Myxococcus guangdongensis: one gene and its partners. The protein of the gene in region 1 interacts with the protein of each later gene in a pairwise test. Links are inferred from orthologs where the notes say so. Each region holds a gene or a part of one and is shown on either strand. Other genes may lie near its edges. The genes, in order: ndk, LXT21_RS26905 and ung.

Region 1 (3,020 bases):
CGGCGCGACGAAGGAGAAGGTGACGGCGGCCTTCAAGCTCATCCTGGCCGACCCCGCGGTGAAGGCGGTGCTGGTCAACATCTTCGGCGGCATCATGAAGTGCGACGTCATCGCCGAGGGCATCATCGCCGCGGCGAAGGAGGTCCAGCTGAAGGTCCCGCTCGTGGTGCGCCTGGAAGGCACCAACGTGGAGCTGGGCAAGCAGCTGCTCAGCAACTCCGGCCTCGCCATCACCCCGGCGGACAACCTGCGTCAGGCGGCCGAGAAGGCCGTCTCCGCGCTGAAGTAGTCCGCGCGCTTCATTGCCCACACTTTAAGGAGCGCCATGAGCATCCTCGTCAACGAAAACACGAAGGTCCTCTGCCAGGGCATCACCGGCTCGGCGGGCTCGTTCCACTCGAAGCAGATGCTGGAGTACGGCACGAAGCTCGTGGCCGGCGTGACGCCGGGCAAGGGCGGTACCCAGTTCGAGGGCAAGGTTCCCGTGTATGACACGGTCGCCGACGCCGTGAAGCAGACGGGCGCGAACACGTCCGTCATCTTCGTCCCGCCCCCGTTCGCCGCGGACTCCATCATGGAGGCCGCCGACGCGGGCGTGTCCCTCATCATCACGATCACCGAGGGCATCCCCGTCCTCGACATGGTGCGCGCCAAGCGCTACCTGCAGGGCAAGCCGGGCGTGCGCCTCATCGGCCCGAACTGTCCTGGCGTGATCACGCCCGGCGCCAAGTGCAAGATCGGCATCATGCCGGGCCACATCCACAAGGCGGGCCGCATCGGCGTGGTGTCGCGCTCGGGCACGCTGACGTACGAGGCCGTGCACCAGCTCACCCAGCTGGGCCTGGGCCAGTCGACGGCCGTGGGCATCGGCGGAGACCCGGTCAACGGCACCGACTTCGTGGACGTGCTGAAGCTGTTCCAGGCGGATCCGGACACGGACGCCGTCATCATGATTGGTGAGATCGGCGGCAGCGCCGAGGAGGCGGGCGCGGAGTACGTGGCCCGCGAGTTCACCAAGCCCATCGCCGGCTTCATCGCCGGCCAGTCGGCGCCTCCGGGCAAGCGCATGGGCCACGCCGGCGCCATCATCTCCGGCGGCAAGGGCACGGCGACGGAGAAGATCAAGGCGATGGAGGCCGCGGGCATCCTGATGGCCGCCAGCCCCGCCGAGCTGGGCACCACCCTCCAGGAGGCCGTCAAGCGCGGCCCCCCGAAGCGCTAACACCCCTCAAGGGACAAAGGAGCCAATCACATGGCCATCGAGCGTACGCTGTCCATCATCAAGCCGGACGGTCTGCAGAAGGGCGTCATCGGGAAGATCATCAGCCGCTTCGAGGAGAAGGGTCTGAAGCCGGTCGCCATCCGGCTCCAGCAGCTCTCCCAGAAGGAGGCCGAGGGCTTCTACGCGGTCCACAAGGCCCGGCCCTTCTTCAAGGACCTGGTGCAGTTCATGATCTCCGGCCCCGTCGTCCTGATGGTGCTCGAGGGCGAGAACGCCGTCCTGGGCAACCGCGACATCATGGGCGCCACCAACCCGGCGCAGGCGGCCGAGGGCACCATCCGCAAGGACTTCGCCACCAGCATCGACCAGAACACGGTCCACGGCTCCGACAGCCTGGAGAACGCGAAGAACGAGATCGCGTACTTCTTCCGGGAGACGGAGATCCAGCCGTACGAGTACACCGCCAAGAAGTAGGCGACAGGGCCCCTCGGGGCTCCTGACCCGCGGCCCGGTGTCGGCACCCGTCAAAGGGGCTGGCCCGGGCCGTTGGTTTTCGGGCGGGACGGTGTGGGGATGCGTAGGGTTGGGGGAGGGGAGTGCGTTCCCAGGTCGACCAGGCGGCCGGTGCCTCCTTTGACACCTCGACCCCAGGTGTGGGAAGGGACGCCCCCGGGCCCCCCGTTTCACTGCGCGACGACGATGACCGAGACCTCCGCCACCGCCACTCTTCCCGTCACGGAGCCCCTGCCGGCGCCCGCTCCCGCGAAGCTCGTGGACGTGGCCAGCCTGTCCATGGAGGGGCTCACCCGCTTCGTCACCGAGCAGCTGGGCGAGCGCGCGTTCCGTGCCCCGCAGATGTACCGCTGGCTGCACCAGCGCGGCGCCACCTCGTTCGACGAGATGACGGACCTGTCCAAGGCCTTCCGCGAGAAGCTCAAGGCCGCCGCGGAGATCATCCCGCTGGTGAAGGACTTGGAGCAGCGCAGCATCGACGGCACCATCAAGTACCGGTGGAAGACGCGCGACGGGCGCTACATCGAGTCCGTCTACATGCCCTCCGAGGACCGCCGCACGCTGTGCGTGTCCACCCAGGTGGGCTGCGCCATGGCCTGCGGCTTCTGCATGACGGGCACCATGGGGCTCAAGCGCAACCTGACGCCCAGCGAGATCGTGGCGCAGGTGCACGCGGTGAACCGCGAGGTCCGTAAGAACGAGGGCCACGAGACGCTGCGCCCCTTGAGCAACCTCGTGTTCATGGGCATGGGCGAGCCCCTGCACAACTTCGAGAACCTCAAGACGGCGCTCGCCATCCTCCAGTCCGGGGACGGGCCCAACTTCAGCCACCGGCACATCACCGTCTCCACCGTCGGCCTCGTTCCCATGATCGAGCGCTTCGGCAAGGAGACGGACGTGAAGCTGGCGATTTCGCTCAACGCCAGCACGGATGAGCAGCGCAGCAAGACGATGCCCGTCAACCGCAAGTGGAACATCGCCGCGTTGTTGGACGCGTGCCGCAAGTTCCCGCTGCGCCAGGGCCGCCGCATCACCTTCGAGTACGTGCTCATCCAGGGCTTCAACGACAGCGATGAGGACGCGCACCGGCTCATCCAGCTGCTCAAGGGAATTCCGGCGAAGGTCAACCTGATTCCCTACAACGAGAACCCCGGCCTGGGGTTCCAGACGACCGCGGAAGAGCGGGCGGAGCAGTTCCGGGCCATCCTGTCGGACGGCCACGTGGCCGCCTACATCCGGAAGAATCGGGGCCGGGACATCGCGGGGGCTTGCGGGCAGCTCGCGA
Region 2 (3,002 bases), on another replicon or contig:
CGAGCTTGTCGAGCCACTCGGAGTTGAAGCGGACCGTCGTCTTGTCCGCGTCCAGCACCTTGAAGACCTGCTGCTTGTACGTCTCCGCGTTGGCCTTCACCTCGTCGCGGGTGAGCGCCGGGCGCGTCGCGTTGCGCCCCGTGGGGTCTCCAATCAGCGCCGTGAAGTCGCCGATGAGGAACACCACCGAGTGTCCGAAGTCCTGGAAGCGCCGCATGCGCGTGAGCAGCAGCGAGTGGCCCAGGTGCAGGTCCGGCCGGCTCGGGTCGAACCCCGCCTTGATGACCAGCGGCTTGCCCGAGTCATACGAATACTGGAGCTTCTTCTTCAGGTCCTCGGGCGAGTGGAGGTCCACCGTGCCGCGGGTGACTTCTTCGAACTGCTCCTCGGGGGTCGCCTTGCGCAGTGCGTCCTGATTCATGGCCGGCGGACCATAACCGAAACCCCCGCCCTGCACGCGAGCCTTCCGCTGCCGGATTTCAGGTACCCGGCAGGTGGACGCGCACGCGCTCGATGCTCCGCCCTCGGCCGGTGGCATCGTCGATGTCCACCACCACGCCCTGCAGGTAGACCAGCCGCTCGGCGACTTCATAGGGCGCGTGCTTCTGCCCCAGGAATCGCGCCAGCGACTGCTCCTTCTTCATCCCGATGACGGAGTCGAGCGGGCCACACATGCCCACGTCGGTGATGAAGGCCGTGCCGCCGGGGAGGATGCGCTCGTCCGCCGTCTGCACGTGCGTATGCGTGCCCACCACGACGGACACCCGCCCATCCAGGTGCGCCCCCATGGCGTTCTTCTCACTGGAGGCCTCGCAGTGCATGTCCACGAGGACACACGGCGTTCGCTTCTTCAGCTCCTCCACCAACCCCAGCACCACCTCGAAGGGGTTGTCGTGGGGACGCATGAAGACGCGGCCCTCCAGGTTGATGACCCCCAGCGCGCGCCCGTCCGGGAGCGTCACCAGGCCATGGCCCTTGCCCGGGGTGTCCTTGGGATAGTTGGCGGGCCGCAGCAACTTGTCCGGCCGCGCCGTCACCCAGGGGATGATGGATTTCTTGGACCAGAAGTGGTTGCCGCTCGTGAGCAGGTCCACGCCCGCGGACAGCAGGGTGTCGGCCGTCTCCGGAGAGATGCCGGCACCCTGGTCGCTGTTCTCCGCGTTGGCGATGGTCACTTCGACGCCATGGGTGGCCTTCAGGCGTGGCAGGAGGGCGCGGACGGCCTGAAGCCCCGGACGACCCACCACGTCTCCCATGAAGAGGACCTTCACGTATCCAGGAACTCTGGCTCGCGATGCAGGCCGCGGTGGACCTCGGACTCGGTCACCACGAGGTCCATGTCCACGTCGTCACCCGTCGTGGGCAGCACGGACACCAGCTGCTCCTTGAAGGCCAGGCCCACGCGCCTGCTCCGGGGACTCGCCGCGCGCAAAGTGGCGTCGTAGTAGCCGCCTCCGCGTCCCAGCCGCTTGCCGTCCTCCGTGAAGCCCAGTCCAGGCACCACGAACAGGTCGATCTGCTCCACCGCGATGAGGTCCGACGCGTTCGTCGGCTCTCTCACGCCCAGTCGCCCGGGCTCCAGCTCCAGCTCCGACTTGATGGCTCGGAAGGAGAGGATTCGCCCGTGGACGTGGGAGAGCGGGTAGCAGACGATCTTCCCGTCCTGCAACGCCGCCTTGAGGATGTCCTGCGTGGGGACCTCGCCCTTGATGGGGGCGTAGAGCGCCACGTACCGCGCCTTCTCGTAATACTTCGTCGCCAGGAATCGAGATTGGACCTTGAGACCCCGCGTATCGATGAGATCGGGCGTCATCGCCTTCCGACGCGCCGTCAACTCATCCCGCAGCGTCTGCTTCCTCGCCGCCGCCGCCTCTTCCACCACCGTCTCGCTCACCGCCGCCGCTCCGCAGAAAAAGTCCCCCGCCGCATGGCCGTGTGCCCAGCGTCCATTGAACCCTCAAAAGCCAGGTGGGAACCGAAATCATGCCGCCGCAGGCTTCCCTCATCCCCCGCGAGGAGGGAGGGCTTGCACATGGCGACCGAAACGGACCCCGGAATGGACGTATCGGTTCGAATTTCTGCTGGGCATCACGCGCCCCGCAGGGGACAGCCCTTGAAACAAAGCTACAGTGCCACCAAGGTCCCGAAATTACAGCGAAAACTCGCGACCACCTTTTGAAATGATAAGGATGGGAAGCGGCGAGGTCAAGGCATCCTCGCGCGTTTACAAGGCGGGCATGGGCCCCCTATGATGGCAGTCCCCCACACCCCGCACATGCCGCCCTCGCTTCTAAACAAGGGACTCGTGACGGCTCTTTCCGTCGCCTCCGGCCTCGCCTGGGCGGGACCGAAGCTCGCAGGCCCCTCTCAGGGGGATACCTACGGGCCGGTGGACCTGCACATGGAGGGCGAGCGCCTGGTGGGCTTGTCCGCCGGGTCCGGAGGTGGCTGCAAGTTCGCGCCCGCCACGGAAGTCCTGTCCGGAGAGTTCCAGGGCACCGTCCTGGTGGCCACGGTGCAGCTCTGCCTGGAGGGCCCCCCGCCGGACTGCGTGGGGGTGAGGCCCTTCACGGTGCTGGCCGTCTACAACGCCAACGCCCAGGTGCTCAGCGCGCACGTCCGGCTGCCGCCCAAGTGTCACTCGCCCGGGTTGAAGGACTCGGTGCTGACGCTGCGCGGGGTGAAGGGCGCGGAGCCGGTGGAGCGCGAGGAGGAGGTGCCCGCCGCCGCCCCGGAGGAGTCGGAGGCCTCCCCAGCGCCGGTGAAGGAGGCCGCGGTGGCCCGGCCCCAGCCCTTGGGGACCCAGCCGCTGGAGCTGGGGCAGAACCTGCTGGCGAACGGCAAGTGGGAGATGGCGCGCGCGCGCCTCGAGGCCGCGCTGGCCGAGGACCCCAAGGACGTCGACGCGCTGGTGGGCATGGCGGCCAGCTTCCTGGGCTCCGGCAACGCCCCCAAGGCGGTGGAGTTCCTGGAGCGCATCCGGCCGGTGCCTGCGTCCCGGC
Region 3 (2,965 bases), on another replicon or contig:
GACGAAGATGTCCTGCGTGCGGTAGTCGCCCTTCTCGTTGAGCGGCAGCACCTCCGACAGGGCAATCGTCTTGCGGCTGCCGTCGTGCAGACGCTCGCAGCAGATGACGAAGTTGATGGCGCTGGCCACCTGCGCGCGCACGGCCACCATGGGCAGCTCCACGCCGGACATGAGGCACAAGGACTCGATGCGGCGCAGCGTGTCCGTGGGCGTGTTGGCGTGCGTGGTGGCCAGCGAGCCGCCGTGGCCCGTGTTCATCGCCTGCATCAGGTGGAACGCCTCGCCGCCGCGCACCTCGCCGACGACGATTCGGTCCGGGCGCAGACGCAGCGCCGAGTGCAGCAGGTCTCCCATGTCCACGCCGCCCTTGCCGAACTTGTCCGGCGGACGGCTCTCGAAGGCGACCACGTGCGTCTGGTTGAGCTGGAGCTCGGCCGAGTCCTCGATGGTGAGGATGCGCTCCTCGTCGGGGATGAGCGACGAGACGATGTTGAGCAGCGTCGTCTTGCCGGAGCCCGTGCCGCCGGCCACCAGCATGTTGAGCTTGGTGGCGATGCCCGCCTCGATGAGCCGCGCCATCTGGGGCGTCAGCGAGCCGAACTTCAGGAGCGACTGGACGGTCAGCTTCTCCTTGAAGAACTTGCGGATGGAGATGGTGGTGCCGCGGCGGGCAATCGGCGGAATCACCACGTGGATGCGGCTGCCGTCCGGCAGGCGCGCGTCCAGGCGCGGGCGCTCGTCGGTGAGCATGCGGCCGACGAACTGGGCCATGTTGCGCGCGGCGCCGATGAGGCCTTCCTCGGTGAAGGCCGCGTCCGTCTTCGTCAGTCGGCCCTTCTTCTCGATCCACACGTCGGTGGGGCCGTTGATCATGATCTCCGACACCGCCTCGTCGTCCAGATAGGGCAGGACGGGCTTGAGGAAGGCGCGGAGTGACTCGGTGTACATCGTCATGGCGCCACCCAGGCTAGCGCGCCCGGGGCCTTCCCCCCAAGAACCCGTCCCGCCCGCCCGGTCGCTTCCAGTCCGGCTGTCGGGCCCCGGACGCCGGGACGAAAGCGGTGGGCCCCCCGCGTGGGCGGTGCTTCAATGTCCGACCTCGTTGGTCGGACGGGGAGTCACGCCATGTTGAAGGACGGGTTGCCGGAGGACTGGAAGCGGGAGCTCAAGTCCGCGCTCGATTCACCCTCGTTCCAGGACCTGGAGGGCTTCGTCGCCCGGGAGCGCGAGGCCGCCACCGTCTTCCCCTCGGAGGAGGACCTCTTCTCCGCCTTCCGGCTGACGCCCTACGCGGACGTGCGCGTGCTGCTCCTGGGCCAGGACCCGTACCACGGGCCCGGGCAGGCACACGGGCTGGCGTTCTCCGTGAAGCCCGGCGTGCCCTCGCCGCCCTCGCTGGTGAACATCTTCAAGGAGCTGGAGGCGGACGTGAAGCAACCCCGTCCCAAGACGGGCTCCCTCATCCCCTGGGCCGAGCAGGGTGTGCTCCTGCTCAACGCCGTGCTCACCGTGCGCCAGGCCCAGCCCAACAGCCACGCGGGCCACGGCTGGGAGGACTTCACCGACGCCGTCATCCGCGCGGTGAGCGCCAAGCAGGACGCCGTCGTCTTCCTCCTCTGGGGCAAGTACGCCCAGAAGAAGAAGAAGCTCATCGATGCCAGGCGCCACGTGGTCATCGAGGGCACCCACCCCTCGCCCCTGTCGGCCAGCAGCGGCTTCTTCGGCAGCAAGCCCTTCAGCAAGGTGAACCAGGCCCTGGAGTCCAAGGGCCGCCCCCCGGTCGACTGGCGCCTGTCCCAGTGAAGAAGCGGGCCGCACCGCGCGTCCGGGCACGAAGGCCGTGCCTCCAGGACGAGGCTTGATACGGTGCGTCGCGACATGACCGCCGCCTTCGTCGCCGCCTCCACGCCCGAGCCGCTGGAACCCAACGTCTACCGCACCCGCTTCCACGCGGACTGGTACCAGGGGAGGGGCGCCTACGGCGGCGTGGTGGCGGGCACGGCGCTGCGCGCGCTGGAGCACACGCTGGCCGACGCGGCCCGGCCGGTGCGCTCCTTCACGATGCACTTCTGCTCCCCCGCGGTGGAGGGCGAGGCGCGGGTGCTGACGCGAATCGAGCGCGCCGGCAAGCTCGTCACCCACGCCACGGTGCGGGTGGAGAACGACGCGGGCGTGGTGGCCGTGGGCAGCGCGACCTTCGGCGCCTCGCGCGGCGGGGCCCTGGAGTACCTGGACCTGACGCCCCCCAAGGTCCCGTCCCCGCTGGAGGTCCCGGCGACACCCGACGACGTGCCCATGCCGGACTTCTGCCGCCACTTCGAGTTCCGCTTCTGCCTGGGCTCGGCGCCGTACTCGGGTTCGGACGTGGCGGAGACGGGCGGGTGGCTGCGCCCCCGGCAGCCCACGGTGCTGGACGCGCCCCTGTGCGTGGGGTTGATGGACGCCTATCCCCCGGCGGCCCTCTCCCGCGTGGAGGGCTTCCGCCCGGCGGCCACGGTGGACTTCACCGTGCACTTCTTCCACCCGCTGCCCATGCCCGGGCTGAAGCCGGACGCCCACTTCCTGCGCACCGGCCGCTCGCGTCAGGCAGGGGAGGGCTACGCGGACGACTACCAGCAGCTGTGGACCGAGGACGGCGTGCTCCTGGCCCAGTGCCGCCAGCTCTTCGTCGTCATGGGCGGCTGAAGACCGGACGGCCTCCCGCCATCTGGTAGTGTCGGCGGCGTGCAAGTGCTCTGGGTCGTCGTCACCGCCATCTCCGCGCTGCTCGCGGCGGTGGGTGTCCTCTTCGTGGTCGCCGGTCTCAAGGACGTCCTGCGCGCCCGGCGCACCCTGAGCTGGCCCACGGCGCCGGGCACCATCCGCTCCGCCGAGGAGTTCGAGCGCCGCCTCCCCGTGGCCGGCCCGGCAGAGCCCCGCATCCACTACGAGGCCGTCGTCCAGTACGAGTACACCGTGGGCCGCG

Evidence for each region.
Region 2: the proteins of ndk (region 1) and LXT21_RS26905 interact in binary tests that used the Escherichia coli proteins (3 or more experiments, as listed by UniProt). The link is inferred for Myxococcus guangdongensis from one-to-one orthologs.
Region 3: the proteins of ndk (region 1) and ung interact in binary tests that used the Escherichia coli proteins (3 or more experiments, as listed by UniProt). The link is inferred for Myxococcus guangdongensis from one-to-one orthologs.

The regions. Positions count from the first base shown.
Region 1 is NZ_JAJVKW010000004.1:732,919-735,938, forward strand. Bases 106-2,974 are described here. They hold ndk (nucleoside-diphosphate kinase), read left to right. Parts: upstream 106-1,252; coding sequence 1,253-1,696; downstream 1,697-2,974. Other genes in these bases: sucC (ADP-forming succinate--CoA ligase subunit beta), read left to right, coding at 106-289; sucD (succinate--CoA ligase subunit alpha), read left to right, coding at 326-1,222; rlmN (23S rRNA (adenine(2503)-C(2))-methyltransferase RlmN), read left to right, coding at 1,922-2,974. In the rest of the region: more of sucC, read left to right, coding at 1-105; more of rlmN, read left to right, coding at 2,975-3,020. UniProt on the Escherichia coli protein: Major role in the synthesis of nucleoside triphosphates other than ATP. The ATP gamma phosphate is transferred to the NDP beta phosphate via a ping-pong mechanism, using a phosphorylated active-site intermediate.
Region 2 is NZ_JAJVKW010000009.1:242,279-245,280, forward strand. What follows is about bases 82-2,932. They hold LXT21_RS26905 (5-formyltetrahydrofolate cyclo-ligase), read right to left. Parts: upstream 1,895-2,932; coding sequence 1,268-1,894; downstream 82-1,267. Other genes in these bases: tyrS (tyrosine--tRNA ligase), read right to left, coding at 82-421; LXT21_RS26900 (TIGR00282 family metallophosphoesterase), read right to left, coding at 480-1,271; LXT21_RS45470 (tetratricopeptide repeat protein), read left to right, coding at 2,306-2,932. Outside these bases: more of tyrS, read right to left, coding at 1-81; more of LXT21_RS45470, read left to right, coding at 2,933-3,002. UniProt on the Escherichia coli protein: Involved in the removal of 5-formyltetrahydrofolate.
Region 3 is NZ_JAJVKW010000002.1:1,057,951-1,060,915, reverse strand. Bases 151-2,964 are described here. They hold ung (uracil-DNA glycosylase), read left to right. Parts: upstream 151-1,125; coding sequence 1,126-1,803; downstream 1,804-2,964. Other genes in these bases: LXT21_RS09155 (DUF3592 domain-containing protein), read left to right, coding at 2,725-2,964; LXT21_RS09160 (acyl-CoA thioesterase), read left to right, coding at 1,867-2,685; LXT21_RS09170 (CpaF family protein), read right to left, coding at 151-954. In the rest of the region: more of LXT21_RS09170, read right to left, coding at 1-150; more of LXT21_RS09155, read left to right, coding at 2,965-2,965. UniProt on the Escherichia coli protein: Excises uracil residues from the DNA which can arise as a result of misincorporation of dUMP residues by DNA polymerase or due to deamination of cytosine.